One region of the Clostridium gasigenes genome, then DNA from elsewhere that is predicted to be linked to it. Evidence: riboswitches for the same ligand, from Rfam matches in the RefSeq annotation. Region 1 holds a riboswitch; each other region holds the start of a gene.
What was found. Region 1 has a riboswitch for lysine ahead of J1C67_RS15715 (APC family permease). Riboswitches for the same ligand answer to the same signal wherever they lie in the genome.
Positions count from the first base shown of each region.

Region 2: it holds a riboswitch for lysine, as region 1 does, so the genes downstream of both, lysA (diaminopimelate decarboxylase) here and J1C67_RS15715 (APC family permease) in region 1, are expected to answer to the same signal.
Region 3: it holds a riboswitch for lysine, as region 1 does, so the genes downstream of both, J1C67_RS11005 (alanine dehydrogenase) here and J1C67_RS15715 (APC family permease) in region 1, are expected to answer to the same signal.

Region 1 is NZ_CP071376.1:3,353,872-3,356,156, reverse strand. Features, by position in the region: gene J1C67_RS15720 (LytS/YhcK type 5TM receptor domain-containing protein) at 1-589, opposite strand, end outside; lysine riboswitch at 850-1,021, shown strand; gene J1C67_RS15715 (APC family permease) at 1,102-2,285, shown strand, end outside.
Region 2 is NZ_CP071376.1:1,815,479-1,817,763, forward strand. Features, by position in the region: gene J1C67_RS08680 (hypothetical protein) at 175-588, shown strand; lysine riboswitch at 688-854, shown strand; gene lysA (diaminopimelate decarboxylase) at 1,091-2,285, shown strand, end outside.
Region 3 is NZ_CP071376.1:2,358,844-2,361,128, reverse strand. Features, by position in the region: gene J1C67_RS11010 (fatty acid desaturase CarF family protein) at 1-7, opposite strand, end outside; gene J1C67_RS11005 (alanine dehydrogenase) at 66-1,208, opposite strand; lysine riboswitch at 1,514-1,685, opposite strand; gene J1C67_RS11000 (GreA/GreB family elongation factor) at 1,901-2,285, shown strand, end outside.

The DNA.
Region 1 (2,285 bases):
CTCTCTCATTAAATATCCTTTGAATTAGTAAAATTAGAAGGCATGTACCTAAAGCGTTTATAAAAATCATAGGCAAATATATATTTTCTACTATATGAAAAGCCTTAGAATAAGGTTTTGATAATAATAAAATTAAAAAAATTTCAATTATCTCAATAATAATTCCTCCAATTAAACCGTAAAACCATTTTTCATATTTTAAGCATCTTTTATATATAAAACCAGAAAAACAGCCTGCAATAATAGTAGTTAAAGCACAAGGAATAGAGGTTATGCCACCTATGTCATAAGTTAACCTATGAATACCTGCAATAAGACCAGATACAATACCAACAAAAGGGCCACAGAATATACCACCAGCCATTATTCCGATGATTCTTGTATTAGCTATTGCACCATTTACATCTACACCAGAATAGGTGCCTACTATCCCAAAAATGGCAAATGTTATAGATAATATAATAAGATCAAATTTTTGAAATTCATTTTTTTGTATTATATTCTTGAATATAGATAAATTAGAAATAATAAAAGCTAGAAATATTAAATAACCTAAGTTATTTATAAGATTGTTTAATAAATTAATCATAAGATACCTCTCTTTTAGAATATTAATTATAAAAACTCAAGTATATAAGAATATAAGTAAAATCTACGATTTTGATTAGGTTCTTAGCATTAGAAAATAAATTTCGTCTGTGGGAAGTTCCTGTAAAAATATTATATCATTAATGAGCTAGGTTAGGCATATCAAAAAGACCTAAGAATATTTGAGTTGTTATTTTAGAACTCGGTATATTTGACATTTATAAAAAAAATGTTAAAATAAGAAAAAAAACAATTTAATAGGGAAAAGATAGAGGTTGCAATGATAAAAAGTAATATTAATGAGTTAAACGCTGTGATTTAATATGAAAGGTATTATTGCCGAAGTATATAGTTAATGTTTTAAGGCTATATGTTGGGTTTGTATAAAATATATGCAAAACTGCCATAATATTTATGGAGAGCTATCTTTGTGTTTGTTACTTAAGAATTTATACAAGCTCAGAGAATAGCCTCTGAGCTTGTTTTTTTTACCTGAAACTTAAGGAGGACAAAATGGAAAATAAGAATTTAAAGAAGGAAATCAGTCTGTTTATGGCAACTATGCTTGTATGTGGGAACATGATAGGATCAGGTGTTTTTATGTTGCCAGCTACACTTGCTCAGGTTTCGGGACCAATGGCTACAATAATAGCATGGATAATAACAACTTTAGGATCAATAACTATAGCTTTATCCTTTGCAAATTTAGGATCCAAGTATCCAAGTACAGGAGGAGCCTATAAATATACAAAAGAAGCCTTTGGGGAATTCGCAGGGTTTTTAAGTGCATGGCTATATTGGAATGGGTCATGGATAGGAAATGCAGCAATCGTGGTAGCGCTAGTAAGTTATAGTACGGCAATTATGCCTGCATTAAATAAGCCTATATATGCGATTGTTTTTTCAAGTGTAGTATTATGGACATTTACCATAATAAACATAGTAGGAGTAAAGAAAGCTGGGAAAATTCAAAGTTTTGCTACAGTATTTAAAATAGGATTCTTTACAATTTTTATTATTGTTTCATTCTTCGCCTTTGACAGTTCAAATTTAATTCCACTATTACCAGAAGGAAAAGGACTTTCTACAATACCATTAGCAGCTACAGCCACTTTATGGGCTTTTGTAGGAATGGAAAGCGCCACAGTTACAGCAGGAGAAATAAAGGATCCTGAAAAAAATGTTAAAAAGAGCACAATATATGGATTAATTATTGCAGCAACGATTTATTTAGTAATAAGTATTGTAAGCATGGGCGCTATGTCAAATGAGCAGCTTGCAGTAAGTCAAGCACCTTTAACTGATATACTGACTAATGTTCTTGGAACTTCAGTAGGCAAGATATTAACTATAGCAATAGTAGTATCGATTTTAGGTACAATAATTGGTTGGTTATTATCAACTGCTCGTATTTCATATGCAGCAGGTCAAGATGGCGTCTTTCCAAAATTCTTTGGCAAAATACATCCTAAATATGGCACGCCAGTTAACTCATTAATAGTAAGTTCAATACTAGTAAATATATTATTAATTATGAATTATCAAAAAGGGATGGTTTCATCATTTACGTTTATTACAATATTGGCTACATTATCATTTTTACCAGTTTATTTATTAACGGCAGCAGCAGAAATTATGTTAATGTTTAAAGACTCAAAGGAATTTACATTTTGGATATTTATAAAGAAATCAATAGT
Region 2 (2,285 bases), 1.5 Mb from region 1:
AAAATAAATTTAGTTAGGCTTTAATCCTATTATTAATTAAGTTATCTTAAAAAACTATAAATAATGCAATTTAAAAAAATGATTAAAGAAGTGGTTACCTATCCTAATAACTATACATATTATATAAAATGAAAATAAATTTTTAAAAACACAAAAGAAGAGGGTGGTTAATAGGTGAAATGGATTAAGCATAGATTAGAATATTCTCTGAAAAAATGGCAATCTATCTATATAACCTATAAAATATTATTCATTATAGCTATGTTAAGTTTTGGTTTAATAATATTTTCTGTATTTAATCCAGATTTAAAAAATGTTGATAATTTAGTTGCAATTAGAACCATATTTTCTTCTATAATAGGTTTCTTATTAGAAAATTGTAGTCAAAATAAGACGAATTGTAACGAAAAAGTTATGTTTTTTAGAAATTTAGTGGTTGGGATAATATCAATTACTATAACTATAGTAATAATGGTAGGTTATATCTATATAGTTGATATAGATAATGCATCAATGTTATTATTAAAAAACATTTTATTTTCTTGTATAGGCTTTTTAATTAGTGCAAGTAAAAATTGTGGAAAGTAAAACAATAAATGGATGCTGTTTCTAAGATAAAGATTGATTTTTCTGAAAATTATGGTATCATAAATTGTAAAGTATCATATAATAAGATTAAAAGATAATTACCAAGGTAGAGGTGCCATATTTAAAGAGTACTTATTAAGAGCTAGCAAGCTAAGACTAATAAGGAAAGGTAAAATGGCCGAAGAAATAAGTGTTGCAAAAACTTGTTTTTGGGTGTACATATAATATGTGTATGACTGTCACGTAAGTGAAGCGCTAGCGAGGTTTGCTAGGTTTAAATATTTTAATTCAAAGATAAATTCTATTTTATTAATTTTTAGAAAAATAGAACAAATTAAAATTTTAAGCAAAATGCATATAAGCCTTAAATAGTATCTACCACCATGGAATTATTCCATGGTGTTTTATTTTACAAAAAAATAAAGAATAAAAAATAAGGACTTAAGGCATCTTAAAAAATAACGACTTAAGATGATTAAAGTAAAAATTAGGAGGAAAAATCATGAAATTATTTGGGGCAATGGAATGTAAAGAAAATGATTTATACATAGGAGGTGTTAAAGCAGAGAGTTTAGCTAAGGAATTTGGAACACCTCTTTATGTTATGGATGAGCAATTGTTAATAGATACATGCAAAGGATACTACAGAAACTTTAAATGTGAAGAAGGAAATAGAGTAGCATTTGCAGGGAAAGCATTCCTTACAGTAGAAATGTGTAAGCTAATAAATAAAGAAGGGCTATATTTAGATATTGTTTCAGGTGGAGAATTATATACGGCTTATAAAGCTGGATTTCCACTAGAAAAGACTTATTTCCATGGTAACAACAAAACTTTGTCAGAAATGACTTTAGGAGTAGAACTTGGGGTTGGAAGATTTATTGTTGATAATTTATATGAAATGGAAGAGTTAAATAAAATAGCAAAATTAAATAATAAAATTCAAAAAATATATTTAAGATTAACACCGGGAATAGAAGCTCATACTCATGATTACATTAAAACAGGTCAAATAGATTCTAAATTTGGATTTGCGCCAGTTGGAGATACAATAATGAATGCGGTAAAGCATGCTTTATCTTTAGAAAATATAGAACTTGCAGGAGTTCACTGTCATATAGGGTCACAAATATTTGATTTAGAACCATTTGCAGATGCAGCAGAAGTAATGCTTGGATTTATAGATAATATAAGGAAAGAAACAGGTCATTTAATAACAGAATTAGATTTAGGTGGCGGGTTTGCAATTCATTATACTGATGAAGATGAGCCAAGAAGCACTGAAGAATATTGCCAAGTGATTATAAATAAAGTTAATGAAGTATGTGAAAAATTATCACTTGAAAAACCAATATTAACAATAGAGCCAGGTAGATCAATAGTTGGAAATGCAGGTATGACATTATATACAATTGGAGCTATTAAAGAAATAGAAGGTGTTAGAACTTATGTTGCAGTAGATGGTGGAATGACAGATAATATTAGACCAGCACTTTATAGTGCAAAATATGAAGCTTGTATTGCAAATAAAATGAATATGACATTAGATAAGAAGGTAACTATAGCAGGAAAATGTTGTGAATCAGGAGATATATTAATAAAAGATATAGAACTTCCAAAGGCTCAAGGTGGAGATATATTAGCAATAATGACAACAGGGGCATATGGATTCTCAATGTCAAATAATTACAATAAAA
Region 3 (2,285 bases), 1.0 Mb from region 1:
AATCCATTCCTTTGCCTTTATATTATAAACACCTTTTAACTCGCTTTAAAATTGAATAATGTGTATTATATTGTAGTTGCAATTGGCGCTAAATCTATATTATCCAAATCTAATTCTAGAATTTCTTCTGGTGTGCTCCATTTTCTATTTTGAATTATGCTTGTTTCTTTATGAGTAAGTATTCCATTATATGCAGTTAAGCTTCTTCTCAAAAATCCATCTTTTCTACAAGCTTCTCTTACTCCTTTATTTGCAATAGCTCTTATATGAGGTAGTACACTTGCAGCATATGCTATTGATGTAGTATGCGCCGCAGCTCCTGGTATATTATCTACTCCATAGTGAATTATTCCATCTACTTCATAAACAGGATCTTCATGAGTTGTAGGTCTATATGTTTCAATTGCCCCACCTACATCTGCACTTATATCAACTATTACTGAACCTCTTTTCATTAATGAAAGCATTTCTCTAGTTATTAAATTATCTTCTCTATGCTTTGGCCACTTAACACAATTTACTACTAAATCTGTTGTAGGTAAAAGTGCTTTTATATTTGATTGATTAGAAAACATTGTTCTCACATTAGCTGGATATATTTCATGACAACTTCTCATAGTTGCTATACTTCTAGCCATAACTGTTACCTGTGCTCCAAGTGATGACAATATTTGTATAGCTCCTTTTCCAACTATTCCAGCTCCAAGAACTATAACATTTGCGCCTGGTGCCCCTGCTATTCCACTAATTAATTGACCTTTTCCACCATTACTATTTAATAAGTACTGCACGCCCATTAATGCACCTAATTTCCCAGCTACTTCGCAGTTAGGTGACCCATATCTATGTGTATCTTCTGCAGTAAACGCTATAACTTTATTTCTTAATAATGCATCTACCTCTTCTCTATTTGAAGCTGGATGTATACATGCAAACAGTATTTGTCCACTTCTTAATAAATGGTATTCTTCTTCGAAAAATTCTTTAACCTTTAATACCATATCACATTTACCATATATATCTTCTCTATTATCTATAATTTTAGCACCTATTCTTGCATATTCCTCATCATTAAAGCCAGCTATATACCCTGCATTTTTCTGAACTAACACCTCATGTCCATCATTTATTAATTCTTCTGCCTCTACCGGTGTTACTATTACTCTTGATTCTCCACACTTAATTTCTTTTAATACGCCTATTATCATCTTATATGTCCCCCTTAATTTTTATATAGTTTCTTTGCTTAGATATTTTTTAAAAACAACAAATTAATGTTTTAGTCTATTTTTTAAATACCTAATGCTTTTAATAAAAATTTTTAGACATGTCTTTATAAATTATTTGTCATCGTAAGATAATTAACAGACTCAAAATCAAGAATACTAGTCTATTATTTATTTGCAGATTACTTATGTAAATCCTTTATACTTTTACTCAAAAAAAGCCTTAAGTACCGTGACTTAAAGCTTGAAGTATAAATACTTCAATATATATCAAATATACAAATTTATTAAACAATAGCGCGCCACAATTAATTGTGACAATTATATAGTTTTTATCCATATAATCAGAAAATAGCCTTAAAGCATGGACTATAAACTTCGTCGATAATTCCTTTTCTAGTAAATCTTAGCTGCTTAGCTCTTTACTAGTACTTTTAACACCAATCATCTATCTTATCTAAATCTTCTAGTTCATTATATGTTGTATTTCATAATATAGCAAACATAAGTTTTCCTATATTTGAATCAAGTAAAAAGCTATCAATTCCCTTCTTAATTTCCTTCTTAATTCTCTTTATCAATATCGTAGAATAAATATAACTAAATACCTTTCATTTTTTTCTATATATTATATAATATATAGGGAAATATATTTTAGGGGAGGCTAAATTTTTATGAATAATGAATTAACAGAAGAAAATATAAAAAAATTAAGAGAAGAATTGGAATATAGATTAACAGTAAAAAGGGCTGAAATATCAAAGGAAAAATTAGTAGCTGCTGCACATGGCGATAGATCAGAAAACGCAGAATATAAAGAAGCTTGCGCAAACTATAGAGAAAATGATAATAGAATTCAATATTTAATGACTATGATTTCAACAGCAACTCTAATAGATGATACGCATTTAAATAAATTAACATTAGGAATTAATAGTAAAGCTAAAATTAAATTTATAGAGGATGACTACGAAACTATTGTTACACTAGTAACTACTATGGATTTAGACCCTCAAAATATGTGTATAAGTATAGAGTCTGATTTAGGAAAAGCATTAT